DNA from 3 places in the Echinicola jeungdonensis genome. Region 3 is predicted to be linked to each of the others. Evidence: riboswitches for the same ligand, from Rfam matches in the RefSeq annotation. Region 3 holds a riboswitch; each other region holds the start of a gene.

The links. A riboswitch is a leader RNA that binds a small molecule or an ion and turns the genes downstream of it on or off. The one in region 3 is predicted to bind cobalamin.
Region 1: another riboswitch for cobalamin. It lies ahead of metE (5-methyltetrahydropteroyltriglutamate--homocysteine S-methyltransferase); the one in region 3 lies ahead of metE (5-methyltetrahydropteroyltriglutamate--homocysteine S-methyltransferase).
Region 2: another riboswitch for cobalamin. It lies ahead of QWY93_RS17065 (TonB-dependent receptor plug domain-containing protein); the one in region 3 lies ahead of metE (5-methyltetrahydropteroyltriglutamate--homocysteine S-methyltransferase).

The regions. Positions count from the first base shown of each region.
Region 1 is NZ_JAUFQT010000002.1:16,259-21,384, reverse strand. It holds gene QWY93_RS13590 (AraC family transcriptional regulator) at 1-21, shown strand, start outside; gene QWY93_RS13585 (cupin domain-containing protein) at 69-551, opposite strand; gene QWY93_RS19740 (acyltransferase) at 564-800, opposite strand; gene QWY93_RS19735 (LbetaH domain-containing protein) at 833-1,147, opposite strand; cobalamin riboswitch at 1,397-1,592, shown strand; gene metE (5-methyltetrahydropteroyltriglutamate--homocysteine S-methyltransferase) at 1,766-4,090, shown strand; gene QWY93_RS13570 (PAS domain-containing protein) at 4,145-4,636, shown strand; gene QWY93_RS13565 (acyl-CoA thioesterase) at 4,633-5,022, shown strand.
Region 2 is NZ_JAUFQT010000002.1:876,491-881,616, forward strand. It holds gene mgrA (L-glyceraldehyde 3-phosphate reductase) at 2-997, shown strand; cobalamin riboswitch at 1,165-1,360, shown strand; gene QWY93_RS17065 (TonB-dependent receptor plug domain-containing protein) at 1,475-3,385, shown strand; gene QWY93_RS17070 (DUF5522 domain-containing protein) at 3,587-3,739, shown strand; gene QWY93_RS17075 (bifunctional adenosylcobinamide kinase/adenosylcobinamide-phosphate guanylyltransferase) at 3,736-4,245, shown strand; gene QWY93_RS17080 (Dph6-related ATP pyrophosphatase) at 4,248-4,976, shown strand; gene cobT (nicotinate-nucleotide--dimethylbenzimidazole phosphoribosyltransferase) at 4,979-5,126, shown strand, end outside.
Region 3 is NZ_JAUFQT010000001.1:3,195,298-3,200,423, forward strand. It holds gene metE (5-methyltetrahydropteroyltriglutamate--homocysteine S-methyltransferase) at 1-2,170, opposite strand, end outside; cobalamin riboswitch at 2,344-2,539, opposite strand; gene QWY93_RS19690 (LbetaH domain-containing protein) at 2,789-3,103, shown strand; gene QWY93_RS19695 (acyltransferase) at 3,136-3,372, shown strand; gene QWY93_RS13310 (cupin domain-containing protein) at 3,385-3,867, shown strand; gene QWY93_RS13315 (AraC family transcriptional regulator) at 3,915-4,802, opposite strand.

The sequences.
Region 1 (5,126 bases), on a different contig from region 3:
ACGTATAAAAATGAGCTTTAAAAAGCCAAACCTATTACCGATTACATTTAAACCAGGAAAGGGATCATTTATTCACCAACATTGTACTCTTCATCAGTCACCGGCTCCATCCATTCTACTATGCCTTTCTCAGTATTTGGAACAATATACATTTGCTGTAAACCGGTATCAGGACTTGCACCATGCCAATGACGGGTATTGGGAGGGCATTTTACTATATCCCCTTTTTTCATTACCTGAATGGGCTCCCCTTCGATTTGGTGATAGCCTACACCATCAGTAATAATAAGGATTTGGCCTCCAGGATGGGTATGCCAGTTGCTTCTTGCCCCTGGTTCAAAAAAAACATTTCCCACCAAAGTGGTATAAGTTGAATCATTGGGCACAAGGCCATAATTGTAGGCTTTGCCAGTAAAATACTCAGAAGGTCCTAACTTCCCTTTAGGGAAAATGGCTTCCAAATCTTTTTGTTCTGTTTCGGATGAATCTTGTCCTTGACACCCCTGGAGAACCAAAGCTGAGAATACTAATAACAGATTGATATTTTTCATAATATAAGAAATTTATTGACCTATTTTCTTAATAACCTTTGCAGGAACACCTGCCACAAAACAGTTTGAGGGCACATCTTTTGTTACCACCGCACCTGCAGCTACTACCGAGTTTTCACCAATGGTAACCCTGGGAAGGATGGTAGCAATGGCACCGACCCAGACATTCCTTTTTATTATCACTTCTGCAGGAACCATGGTCTTTCGGGAGGCAATCTCCACTGGATGGTTTTCGGAGCTTATATTCACCCGTGGGCCAAGCATCACTTCATCTTCAATAGTTATACCCCTAAATCCAAAAAGCTGCAGGCATGGTTGATAAACACATTTTTCCCCAGCTTTATATTTTTTCCAACATTGGTATAAAATGGCGTAAACAATGTGGTACTTTCATCAATTGGGCTTCCTATGATCTCGGAGAGCCATGACCGAATTTCCTGGATATTACAAGCTGAATTCAGTTTCACAGAAAGCTTGATGGTCTCATTAACTGCCTTCCTAATCTTCCCGTAATCCGGGTCATCCATGGAAATCACTTCCCCTGACCTCAGCCTTTCAAAAATATCTTTTGCTTGGTTTGTCTGGTGCTTTCCCATTCTGTATGAACTTGATTTTCCATTACAAATGTATACCTAGAAATCTATTAGAAATTAATGATTTTCAAATCAAAAAGTAAGAAATTCAAACCCACATTTCAGTTCAAGTCCTAAAATATGGCCTTAAATAATAAAAGGGTTATTGCAATCAGCATTGATATAGAGGAAAAACCAATAACTAATTTACCCAACAACCAATTACTTTAACCGAATTCCCTATATTTGCAGCCCAAAGTTCTTTACTTGATTTCTTCATCTTCCAATATAGGTCCTTGACCAAGGTCAGGGTGAATAGGGAACCGTGTGAAAATCACGGGCTGTCGCGCAACTGTAAGTAATGGAAAAGTTTTTACCCTTAGTGGTCCACTGTCCCGATAACCATCGGGGTGGGAAGGACGGTAAAAATGTTACAAGCCAGGAGACCTGCCTATATTGAAATGACAATGCTTTCGCGATTTGAAGCCCTGTCAAGTAGGATGCTTTTTCCAAAAAATTATGGGACTCGTGTGCCTAAGGAAAAAGTATATCCTGTTTTTCACCTCCACTTCTTATCCGCAGGGCATTGTGAAGTTTAGCTAAAGGCTTTTGACCTATTTATCACGTTAAAAGTTTAAAATTATGCTAACGCACAATCTTGGCTACCCGCGGATTGGTAGCAAAAGACAACTCAAAAAGGCCAGTGAAGCTTACTGGGCCGGAAAATCAACCCTTCGTGAACTCCAGGAAACCGGTGCAAACATCCGGGAAGAAAATTGGAAAATCCAACAGGAAGCAGGCATTGACCTGATCCCTTCCAATGATTTTTCCTTCTACGATCAGGTTTTGGACATGTCCTTTACCGTTGGTGCTATTCCTGAAAGATACCATGAGATTGTAACTGACCAGAAAAAACCTGAACTGGACCTTTATTTTGCCATGGCCCGGGGCTATCAGAAAAATGGCCTTGATATCATTGCCATGGAAATGACCAAATGGTTCGATACCAATTACCATTATATCGTTCCTGAATTTAAAAAGAATCAGCCCTTTAAACTCTTCTCCACAAAAATCCTGGATGAGTTCAAAGAGGCAAAAAGACAGGGTATCATCACCAAACCTGTCATCCTTGGACCGGTCTCCTACCTCCTATTGGGTAAAGAAAAGGAAAAAGGTTTTAAGCGAATTGAGCTGATCAAAAACCTTGTCCCTGTTTATTTGGACATCCTCAAAAAACTGGAGGAATCAAACGCTACCTGGGTACAATTGGATGAACCTTTTCTTGCCATGGATCTGGATCAGGAAGAAAAGGAAGCTTTTGAATATACATACAAAACCATCCGCAAAGCTTGTCCGAACCTTAAAATCCTTTTGACCACTTATTTTGGCGGCCTGGATGAAAATTTGGACCTGGCTTGTGAATTGCCAGTTTGTGGCCTGCATTTGGATTTGGTCCGGGCTCCAAAACAACTTGAAAAGACATTGGATAAACTTCCGCAAAACCTAAGCCTTTCTTTAGGATTGGTAGATGGAAGGAATATCTGGAAAAATGATTTCAAAGCTTCTTTGGAATTACTTGAATTGGCCAAAGGCAAGAAAAGTGAAAACCGCCTATTGATAGCTTCCAGTTGCTCTTTGCTTCATTCACCCTGTGACTTGGAGGAGGAAAAATCTGGCTCAGGGTTGACGGCTGAGATCCAACAATGGTTGGCTTTTGCCAAGCAAAAAGTCGGTGAAATTGCAAGCTTGAAGCAACTAGCTTTGGATTCCGGTTTGCCGGAAAACCAACAATTATTGGAGGAAAATCAAAAAGCTATCCAATCTAAAAAAACCTCTTCCATCATCCATAAACAAGAGGTGGGACAGGCTGTAAGCAGCCTTACACCAGGCCATAGCACGAGGAATAAGCCTTTTGGAGAAAGGAGAAAACTTCAAACCCCAAACCTGAACCTTCCACTTTTCCCAACCACAACCATTGGTTCCTTTCCTCAAACCAAGGAGGTAAGGCAATGGCGAGCTCTAAAGAAAAAGGGGAAATTGACTCAAAATCAATATGATGAGCTGATCAAAAGTGAAACCGAAATGGCAATACGTTGGCAGGAAGGAATTGGATTGGATGTTTTGGTTCATGGGGAGTTTGAAAGAAATGATATGGTTGAATATTTCGGGGAGCAATTGGAAGGCTTTGTCTTCACCCAAAATGGCTGGGTCCAAAGTTATGGTTCCCGCTGCGTTAAACCTCCCATTATTTATGGAGACGTTTCCCGTCCTGAGCCTATGACCGTTGGTTGGACTTCTTTTGCCCAATCCCTGACAGAAAAAAATGTAAAAGGAATGCTCACAGGGCCGGTAACCATTTTGCAATGGTCCTTTGTCCGAAATGACCAGCCCAGATCAACCACTTGTCAGCAAATTGCCCTGGCTATCAGAGAAGAGGTGGCTGATTTGGAAAAAGAAGGCATCAAGATCATCCAAATTGATGAACCTGCCCTAAGGGAAGGTTTGCCCTTAAGGCAGTCCGACTGGGAAGCCTATCTGGACTGGGCTGTAGAATGTTTCCGAATCTCTGCATCAGTGGTGGAGGACAAAACCCAAATCCATACACACATGTGCTATTCAGAGTTTAATGATATCATCAAACATATTGCTGGCATGGATGCTGATGTCATTACCATCGAATGTTCCAGGTCTCAAATGGAGTTATTAGATGCTTTTGCTGAGTTCCAATACCCCAATGAAATTGGTCCAGGGGTTTATGACATCCACTCTCCAAGGATACCTTCCAAAGAGGAAATGGTTGAATTGCTAGAAAAAGCTAAATCCGTATTACCGGAGGAACAGCTTTGGGTCAACCCTGACTGTGGCCTTAAAACCAGAGGATGGAAAGAAACTGAGCCAGCTTTGGAGCGCATGGTACAAGCTGCTAAAGCACTTAGAAAAACCACAGTTGCTGGTATCGAAAATTAAACAATTACCCCACCGGGCAGGTTAATTACTTGCCCGGTATAATTTCTATTTGCAATGACAATTTTTTCAAAGCCATCCAAAAAAGCCTCCTCCGTTCCTCTTCACTGTTGGGACATCATTGCCTGCCAATTATACCCAAGCATTGCAAACCAAAGTCTTGAATCCCTATCTCACACTTTAAGTTTTTTCAAAAAATCATTCAGTTGGTCAACAGATTTGAATTTCCTAAATCAAAGGTTTGATGCTTTAGTACTTACCGATAGGCAGGAAACCATCCTTTGGGCAAGTCCAGGCTTTGAAAAAATGACGGATTATCATGTCTTTGAAGCAATTGGTAAAAACCCTTCTTTTTTACAGGGAAAGGATTCTTCTTATAAAGCAAAAACCCAAATAAGAAAAAAAATCAATGAAGGAAAACCATTTTCTTCCCAATTGATTAATTATAAAAAGAATGGAGAACCTTACCTTTGCGAAATCACTATCATTCCATTGGAAGATCCAAAAGGGAAAATCACCCATTTTCTGGCACTTGAAAACGAAATATGACCGATTTAGACCAAAAAATTAAAAACGCAGAAACCCGAATATTTAAAGCTGTTTTCCCCAATACCATCAACCATTATGATACTTTGTTTGGTGGCACGGCTATGCACCTGATGGATGAGGTTGCCTTTATCGCAGCCACCCGGTTCAGCAGACAAAAAATGGTTACCGTACGAAGTGATAAAATTGATTTTACCGTCCCCATTCCCGCAGGAACCATTATCGAATTGGTGGGGCATATCATCCATATTGGCCGGACCAGTTTAAAAGTCCAAGTGGACATATTTATTGAAAAAATGTATGAGGAGGGTAGAGAAAAAGCCATTAGCGGCACTTTCACCCTGGTAGCAATTGATGAAAATAAAAAGCCCACCCCTATTGATCATTAAACTTCTCCATATTGAAAGCTGGATTGAAAATCTTCATGATGGAAAAATGGTTTATTTCTTTTGCCAAAAGCTTAAGGCCGGATGCTGAAAGCAACCCAAAAATT
Region 2 (5,126 bases), on a different contig from region 3:
TATGCAAACCTATCAACCTAACCCAAAACGTTACCAAAATATGATTTACCGGCGCTGTGGAAATAGCGGCCTGAAACTATCTGCCCTCTCCTTAGGCCTTTGGCACAATTTCGGGGATGTGGACAGTATTGAAAATTCCAGAAAACTTTTGCGTACGGCATTTGATGCTGGAATTACGCATTTTGATTTGGCCAATAATTATGGGCCACCTCCCGGTTCCGCTGAAGAAAATTTCGGAAAAATATTGAAAACAGACTTCCATGGCCTTCGGGACCAAATGGTTATTTCCTCCAAGGCAGGTTATTATATGTGGGAAGGCCCATATGGGGATTGGGGCTCCAAAAAATACCTGATTTCAAGCCTGGACCAAAGCCTTAATAGACTGGGACTGGACTATGTTGATATTTTTTATCATCACCGTCCAGACCCTGAAACTCCTTTAGAAGAAACCATGGGGGCATTGCACCAAATCGTCCAACAAGGAAAAGCCCTTTATGTGGGCCTCTCCAATTATAAGAAAGAGGAAGCAGCAAAAGCTTTTAAAATCCTTAAGGACCTGGGAACTCCCTGCTTAATCCACCAGCCCAAATACTCCATGTTTGTACGTTGGGTGGAAAATGGCTTAATGGACCTCTTGGGCAAAGAAAAAGTGGGCTGCATTCCTTTTTCCCCCCTTGCTCAAGGCATGTTGACCAATAAATATCTTCATGGAATTCCAGAAGACTCCAGGGCTGCCAAATCACACGGTTTCCTAAAAACAGACCAAATTACCGAGGACAACCTTTCCAAAATCAAATCACTTAATGAGCTGGCCAAGGAAAGGGAGCAAAGCCTTGCCCAAATGGCATTAGCTTGGTTATTAAAGGATGAAAGGGTGACCTCAGTATTAATCGGTGCCAGTAAAACCAGTCAATTGGAAGATTCCATTGCTTGTTTAAACAATATTCAATTCACCGAAGAGGAATTGGTTAAAATCGAAAATATACTTGAATCTTAAAAATTTATTCCTGCAAAAAGGTGTGGAAATAAAAATTCCACACCTTTTTCTTCCCCCTAAACCTCAACTTATTTCCATTTGAATTCCTTACTTCCACCCATTGTTATAACTTTAAAAGCTTAGTCTAACTAAGAACAAAATTGATGAGGAATTAAATATTTTCCTTTATCTTTGCACCAGTTTTTGGTATCCCTTTACATAAAAGGGATTTAAAAGGGAATCCGGTGAAATTCCGGAACTGTACCCGCAGCTGTAAGCTTCATCATAGCTTTGGAAAATCAGCACCACTGTGTGCCTTAGGCGCATGGGAAGGTCATCCAAAGTGAAGTAAGTCAGAAGACCTGCCAATTTCTACCACTTAATTCAGAGCTTTCGGGTGAAAAGCAATGGAGTCAGCCTTTAATTAAGTAAAGGCCCTTTTACATTTCCCCAGAAAGTTCATAGTGTCCACAATCTTAAAAACCAATTTTAAACGCTATGAACACCCAATTTGTTCAACTGCCCATTAAAGGCAGAAAGTGGGCTATACCCGCCCTATTGATTACTTTCCTTTTAGGAACTCAAAACTCATTTTCCCAGGATACTACCGAACTTGATGAAGTGGTGGTTATTGGGACGAAGTTTGAAATCCCGGTAGAAAAATCTGGAAAAACCATCTACAAACTTTCCCAGCAAGACCTGGAAAGAAATGCAGGAAAATCTGTAGCCGATATCCTAAATGAGGTACCCGGCATTCAAATGGATGGTAACTTTGGCTCTCCTGGAACCAATATCAGTTATTTTGTAAGAGGTGCAAGCAGCAAAAACACCCTGATCCTCATTGATGGCCTTCCCATTAATGATCCCTCAAACATTTCCTCAACTTATGACCTTAGATTGCTTTCGCTAAACCAAGTAGAATCTATCGAGGTATTAAAGGGCGGCCTTAGTACGCTATACGGAACTGGAGCTTCAGCAGCTGTCATCAACATCAAGCTCAAGGAAAGCAAAGGAAACAAACCTTTTGGTGGAAGTGTTGATTTTAATGCTGGGTCATTCGGTACTTATAATGGCAACCTTAGCTTCAATGGCAAAAAGGATAAATTCAGCTATTTGGTCTCTGGAAATTTTTTGACCTCTGAAGGCTTTTCTTCCGCTTCCGATGAGCAGGCCACTATCCCTTTTGGAAAAGATGGTTTGGACCGTAAAAATGCCCTGTTAAAATTAGGGTATGAATTTTCAGAAAAATTCAACCTGGATTTTTTTACAGGCTACGATGACATGGAAGCCGATTATGATCAAGGAACCTTTGCAGATGCGGATTTCCAACAAATCAATAACCAATTAAGGTTTGGCATTACACCCTCCTATAAATATGCAAAAGGTAAGGTAAGCCTGAAGTCTGTTTACAACCTGAATGAAAGGGAATTTATCAGTAATTTCCCCTCCGAGTACAAGGGAAGAAACCTTCAAATAGACCTCACCCAGGAACATAATATTTTGCCAGGCTTAAAAGGGCTATGGGGTGTTAATTTGCAGCAATTCTCCTATGAACAACCCGGGGAACTTGATTTTAAATCCAATAAATTCACTTTGGTGGATCCCTATGCCTCTTTCTTCTATGAGGCTCAATCAGGTTTTAACCTTCATGCAGGTGCCAGGGTAAATACCCACTCCGAATATGACCACAAATTCATCTATAATGTGAACCCAAGCTACTATGTGCCTATTTCCTCATCGGTATCGTTAAAAGTATTGGCTTCTATCTCCACCTCTTATATCACACCCTCTCTGTACCAAATAAATTCTCCACAATATGGGAATGACATGCTCAACCCCGAAGAGTCTTTAAATTATGAACAGGGAGTTTCTTTATATGTTGGAAAGGAGTTTACATTAAACCTTGTTCATTTTACTAGAGATGAAACCAGCCCTATTGATTTTGTTTCCATATTCGATGAAGATGGTTCCTATATCGGTGGGCAATATCAAAATACCGAAGCAGAAAGAAGTGTTGAAGGATTTGAAGCAGACTTTTCTTGGACACCCAATAAGTATTTGGACCTGTCTGGCCATTATGCCCATGTAAATACCGATAAACCTAGCACATTTTACCGGGTTCCCAAAAATAAATGGGGTTGGACGGTGAATGCACAGCCAATCGAAAACACTGAATTTTCCTTAAAATACAATTTCACAGGAAAAAGAACCTTCTATGATTTCAGTGAAGGGGAGATGGAATTGGAAGGTTTTGGTTTAGTTGACCTATACATACAACGGACTTTATTAGAAAATAAATTAAGGGTATATGGGGCCATCAATAACCTTATTGATGAAGAATTTACCGCTATATACGGATATACCACCAGAGGAAGGACCTTTTCTTTGGGAGCCCAATATCAGTTTTAATTAATGGAAAAGCACTGCCCCCATTGCCAAACAAAATTTACTTGTTCTGACTCCTGTTGGTGCAGTGCTTTTCCTCCTATTGTCCCCTTGGAAAAATCAAAGGGATGCCTCTGCCCTACCTGTTTAAAATCAGAAGTACAACGAAGGATATCAGACTGGATATCTACCCTTACTCCTCAAAAAATTAAGACGGTCCAGAAAATGGGCCTCCCTGATCAATTGATAGAAGGCATTGATTACACCCTTAATAAGCAGGGATTTTTTGTATTTTCGGCATGGTACCTGCTCAGAAAAGGGAAATGTTGTGGAAATGGGTGCCAAAATTGTCCATATCAAGAAATTAAAAAGGCATGATATATTACATTACAGGAGGTGAAAGATCGGGAAAAAGCCGCCATGCGCAGGAATTGGCCAAACAACTTTCTGACAGTCCCCACTACTTGGCAACCTCCAGAATTTGGGATGAGGATTTTAAAAAAAGGGTGGACAGACATTTGGCTGACCGGGATAATAGCTGGACCACCATAGAGGAAGAGAAATACTTGAGCAAAGTGGAAATTGAAGGAAAGGTAGTGGTCCTGGACTGTGTCACGCTTTGGCTGACCAATTGGTTTGCGGATTCAAAAAATGACCTTAATCTTTGTCTTCAGTCCTGCAAAGATGAATTAGATCAAATTTTTCAGAATGCCCAAAATACCAATCTGATCATTATTTCCAATGAAATCGGTATGGGCTTGCATGCCCAAACTGAAGTAGGGAGGAAATTTACAGAACTTCAAGGCTGGATCAATCAATACATTGCCCAAAAGGCAGACAAAGCCATATTTATGGTTTCCGGACTCCCCTTACAACTGAAATGAAAATGATTAAAAGTATATTTAATTGGAGCGGTGGAAAGGACAGTGCATTGGCGCTTTATAAGGTTTTGAATGAGGGTCAATTTGAAATCCATACCTTAATGACCACTGTCAACAGCCATTTTAACCGGATTTCAATGCATGGAGTTCGGAAAGAACTTTTACAGGCCCAGGGTAAATCTATTGGGCTTCCAATAAAAGAAATTCTCCTCCCAGAAATGCCCAGCATGTCCGAATATGATCAAACCATGAAAAACACCCTATCAGGGCTGAAAAAAGAAGGGATTACCCATAGCATTTTTGGGGATATTTTTTTGGAAGACCTCAAACAATACAGGGAAGACCGCCTGGCTGAAGTGGGTATAAAAGGCCATTTCCCCCTCTGGAAAAAAGACACAAAGGAGCTGATCCATGAATTTATTGATTTGGGATTCAAAACCATTGTGATCTGCACCAAAGCGGAATTATTGCCTTCGGAATTTGCGGGCCGAATCATCGACAAAGAATTTCTTAAAGACCTTCCAAAAGATGTAGATCCTTGTGGGGAAAACGGGGAATTTCACACTTTCGTTTATGATGGGCCTATTTTTAAAGAACCTGTTTCCTTTAGCTTGGGTGAAAAAGTATTTAAATCCTACAATGCGCCTAAAGACAAAAATGATAGCTGTTTGCCGGCAGATGAGAAGCCTAAACCTCAGGCAGGATTCCATTATTGTGACCTCATTCCTGATTAAGTATGAAGAAATTTAATATTAAAACTCCTGACCAGGGAATAAAAGGAGCCCTCCAGACCAAAATTGATTTGAAAACAAAACCTCCTGGTTCATTGGGAAGTTTGGAAGCACTGGCCTTACAAATCGGATTGATTCAGCAAAGCACTTCTC
Region 3 (5,126 bases):
TTTCTAGCAATTCAACCATTTCCTCTTTGGAAGGTATCCTTGGAGAGTGGATGTCATAAACCCCTGGACCAATTTCATTGGGGTATTGGAACTCAGCAAAAGCATCTAATAACTCCATTTGAGACCTGGAACATTCGATGGTAATGACATCAGCATCCATGCCAGCAATATGTTTGATGATATCATTAAACTCTGAATAGCACATGTGTGTATGGATTTGGGTTTTGTCCTCCACCACTGATGCAGAGATTCGGAAACATTCTACAGCCCAGTCCAGATAGGCTTCCCAGTCGGACTGCCTTAAGGGCAAACCTTCCCTTAGGGCAGGTTCATCAATTTGGATGATCTTGATGCCTTCTTTTTCCAAATCAGCCACCTCTTCTCTGATAGCCAGGGCAATTTGCTGACAAGTGGTTGATCTGGGCTGGTCATTTCGGACAAAGGACCATTGCAAAATGGTTACCGGCCCTGTGAGCATTCCTTTTACATTTTTTTCTGTCAGGGATTGGGCAAAAGAAGTCCAACCAACGGTCATAGGCTCAGGACGGGAAACGTCTCCATAAATAATGGGAGGTTTAACGCAGCGGGAACCATAACTTTGGACCCAGCCATTTTGGGTGAAGACAAAGCCTTCCAATTGCTCCCCGAAATATTCAACCATATCATTTCTTTCAAACTCCCCATGAACCAAAACATCCAATCCAATTCCTTCCTGCCAACGTATTGCCATTTCGGTTTCACTTTTGATCAGCTCATCATATTGATTTTGAGTCAATTTCCCCTTTTTCTTTAGAGCTCGCCATTGCCTTACCTCCTTGGTTTGAGGAAAGGAACCAATGGTTGTGGTTGGGAAAAGTGGAAGGTTCAGGTTTGGGGTTTGAAGTTTTCTCCTTTCTCCAAAAGGCTTATTCCTCGTGCTATGGCCTGGTGTAAGGCTGCTTACAGCCTGTCCCACCTCTTGTTTATGGATGATGGAAGAGGTTTTTTTAGATTGGATAGCTTTTTGATTTTCCTCCAATAATTGTTGGTTTTCCGGCAAACCGGAATCCAAAGCTAGTTGCTTCAAGCTTGCAATTTCACCGACTTTTTGCTTGGCAAAAGCCAACCATTGTTGGATCTCAGCCGTCAACCCTGAGCCAGATTTTTCCTCCTCCAAGTCACAGGGTGAATGAAGCAAAGAGCAACTGGAAGCTATCAATAGGCGGTTTTCACTTTTCTTGCCTTTGGCCAATTCAAGTAATTCCAAAGAAGCTTTGAAATCATTTTTCCAGATATTCCTTCCATCTACCAATCCTAAAGAAAGGCTTAGGTTTTGCGGAAGTTTATCCAATGTCTTTTCAAGTTGTTTTGGAGCCCGGACCAAATCCAAATGCAGGCCACAAACTGGCAATTCACAAGCCAGGTCCAAATTTTCATCCAGGCCGCCAAAATAAGTGGTCAAAAGGATTTTAAGGTTCGGACAAGCTTTGCGGATGGTTTTGTATGTATATTCAAAAGCTTCCTTTTCTTCCTGATCCAGATCCATGGCAAGAAAAGGTTCATCCAATTGTACCCAGGTAGCGTTTGATTCCTCCAGTTTTTTGAGGATGTCCAAATAAACAGGGACAAGGTTTTTGATCAGCTCAATTCGCTTAAAACCTTTTTCCTTTTCTTTACCCAATAGGAGGTAGGAGACCGGTCCAAGGATGACAGGTTTGGTGATGATACCCTGTCTTTTTGCCTCTTTGAACTCATCCAGGATTTTTGTGGAGAAGAGTTTAAAGGGCTGATTCTTTTTAAATTCAGGAACGATATAATGGTAATTGGTATCGAACCATTTGGTCATTTCCATGGCAATGATATCAAGGCCATTTTTCTGATAGCCCCGGGCCATGGCAAAATAAAGGTCCAGTTCAGGTTTTTTCTGGTCAGTTACAATCTCATGGTATCTTTCAGGAATAGCACCAACGGTAAAGGACATGTCCAAAACCTGATCGTAGAAGGAAAAATCATTGGAAGGGATCAGGTCAATGCCTGCTTCCTGTTGGATTTTCCAATTTTCTTCCCGGATGTTTGCACCGGTTTCCTGGAGTTCACGAAGGGTTGATTTTCCGGCCCAGTAAGCTTCACTGGCCTTTTTGAGTTGTCTTTTGCTACCAATCCGCGGGTAGCCAAGATTGTGCGTTAGCATAATTTTAAACTTTTAACGTGATAAATAGGTCAAAAGCCTTTAGCTAAACTTCACAATGCCCTGCGGATAAGAAGTGGAGGTGAAAAACAGGATATACTTTTTCCTTAGGCACACGAGTCCCATAATTTTTTGGAAAAAGCATCCTACTTGACAGGGCTTCAAATCGCGAAAGCATTGTCATTTCAATATAGGCAGGTCTCCTGGCTTGTAACATTTTTACCGTCCTTCCCACCCCGATGGTTATCGGGACAGTGGACCACTAAGGGTAAAAACTTTTCCATTACTTACAGTTGCGCGACAGCCCGTGATTTTCACACGGTTCCCTATTCACCCTGACCTTGGTCAAGGACCTATATTGGAAGATGAAGAAATCAAGTAAAGAACTTTGGGCTGCAAATATAGGGAATTCGGTTAAAGTAATTGGTTGTTGGGTAAATTAGTTATTGGTTTTTCCTCTATATCAATGCTGATTGCAATAACCCTTTTATTATTTAAGGCCATATTTTAGGACTTGAACTGAAATGTGGGTTTGAATTTCTTACTTTTTGATTTGAAAATCATTAATTTCTAATAGATTTCTAGGTATACATTTGTAATGGAAAATCAAGTTCATACAGAATGGGAAAGCACCAGACAAACCAAGCAAAAGATATTTTTGAAAGGCTGAGGTCAGGGGAAGTGATTTCCATGGATGACCCGGATTACGGGAAGATTAGGAAGGCAGTTAATGAGACCATCAAGCTTTCTGTGAAACTGAATTCAGCTTGTAATATCCAGGAAATTCGGTCATGGCTCTCCGAGATCATAGGAAGCCCAATTGATGAAAGTACCACATTGTTTACGCCATTTTATACCAATGTTGGAAAAAATATAAAGCTGGGGAAAAATGTGTTTATCAACCATGCCTGCAGCTTTTTGGATTTAGGGGTATAACTATTGAAGATGAAGTGATGCTTGGCCCACGGGTGAATATAAGCTCCGAAAACCATCCAGTGGAGATTGCCTCCCGAAAGACCATGGTTCCTGCAGAAGTGATAATAAAAAGGAATGTCTGGGTCGGTGCCATTGCTACCATCCTTCCCAGGGTTACCATTGGTGAAAACTCGGTAGTAGCTGCAGGTGCGGTGGTAACAAAAGATGTGCCCTCAAACTGTTTTGTGGCAGGTGTTCCTGCAAAGGTTATTAAGAAAATAGGTCAATAAATTTCTTATATTATGAAAAATATCAATCTGTTATTAGTATTCTCAGCTTTGGTTCTCCAGGGGTGTCAAGGACAAGATTCATCCGAAACAGAACAAAAAGATTTGGAAGCCATTTTCCCTAAAGGGAAGTTAGGACCTTCTGAGTATTTTACTGGCAAAGCCTACAATTATGGCCTTGTGCCCAATGATTCAACTTATACCACTTTGGTGGGAAATGTTTTTTTTGAACCAGGGGCAAGAAGCAACTGGCATACCCATCCTGGAGGCCAAATCCTTATTATTACTGATGGTGTAGGCTATCACCAAATCGAAGGGGAGCCCATTCAGGTAATGAAAAAAGGGGATATAGTAAAATGCCCTCCCAATACCCGTCATTGGCATGGTGCAAGTCCTGATACCGGTTTACAGCAAATGTATATTGTTCCAAATACTGAGAAAGGCATAGTAGAATGGATGGAGCCGGTGACTGATGAAGAGTACAATGTTGGTGAATAAATGATCCCTTTCCTGGTTTAAATGTAATCGGTAATAGGTTTGGCTTTTTAAAGCTCATTTTTATACGTTGATGGGGATACCCCCATGTATTTTTTAAATAACCTCGAAAAATAAAGTGGATCCTGAAAGTTCAGTTCGTAGCTGATTTCTTTTACAGACATGTTAGTTAGATTGAAAAGCTCACAAGCTTTTTGGACTTTTAATAAATTGAAAAAATGGATCAGTGATTGGCCGGTCTTTTTTTTGAAAAGTGAAAAAATGGTGGAGGAAGACTTATTAAACGTACGTGAAATTTCCTCAATGGTCACCGTGTCGTAAATATGTTGGTTCAAATAGTCAATGATTTCATTGACTAAATCTTCGTTGGAAGACTGAACCTTTTTGTTTGACTTAATAGAATAATAAATAAAGGAACCTAGGGTTTTATGAAGCAACATGCTCGAATACTCGAATATTTCCTCCGAAATACCATTTTTAAAAAGGTCAATCATGTATTCAAACTCTGCAATCCGGTTTTTCTCAAAAGGGATAATGATGGGTTGGTTATTATTCTGTTTTCTGAACCTTTGAAAAATTTCCTTCGCATTTACACCTGTAAAATGAACCCAGAAAATGGACCAAGGATTTTTCTCATCCGAAAAATAGGCGTGATTCTGCTTTGACTCGATGATGTAAAAAGAATTGGGAGTTAGCTGAAAACTGGATTGATTAATTTTGATGGTTCCCTTTCCTTCAATACAATAAATTAAAATGTACTCAGGGCAACCCTGTGGTCTTTTCCGGAAGTGATGAAGCGCTTTTGGAAAATAACCAATATCAGTTAAGTATAAGTTTTTAGTAAGTTCTCTTTTTGAATAATCTGTTAACAGTCTTCTTGGGATTACATTGATTTTTTCTCCTTTAAAACCGGTTTTTAGTGTTGGCTTATTTTTCATATAACAGTATAGGGTGATTGTAGTGCTAATATAATCATATTTTTATTTTTAAAAATTTGTGCTTTTGTCCATGTGTAAAATATCATTGTCCATTTACCTCCTGCCTTATTGGGCTACATTTGAGTCATAATGATTTATTAAATGATTATAAACCTACTGTTTATTCTGTATTAAAAGAATTGTTGGTTTTAATTATTCTGATAGGAGCTCCGTAGAAATACAAACAATAATTAATGAAATACTATAGGAATAAACATGTTTTACTCAGTTGTGGGAAATTTACGACTGACAAAATTAGCTTAAGAATAAATATTAAATAAATGG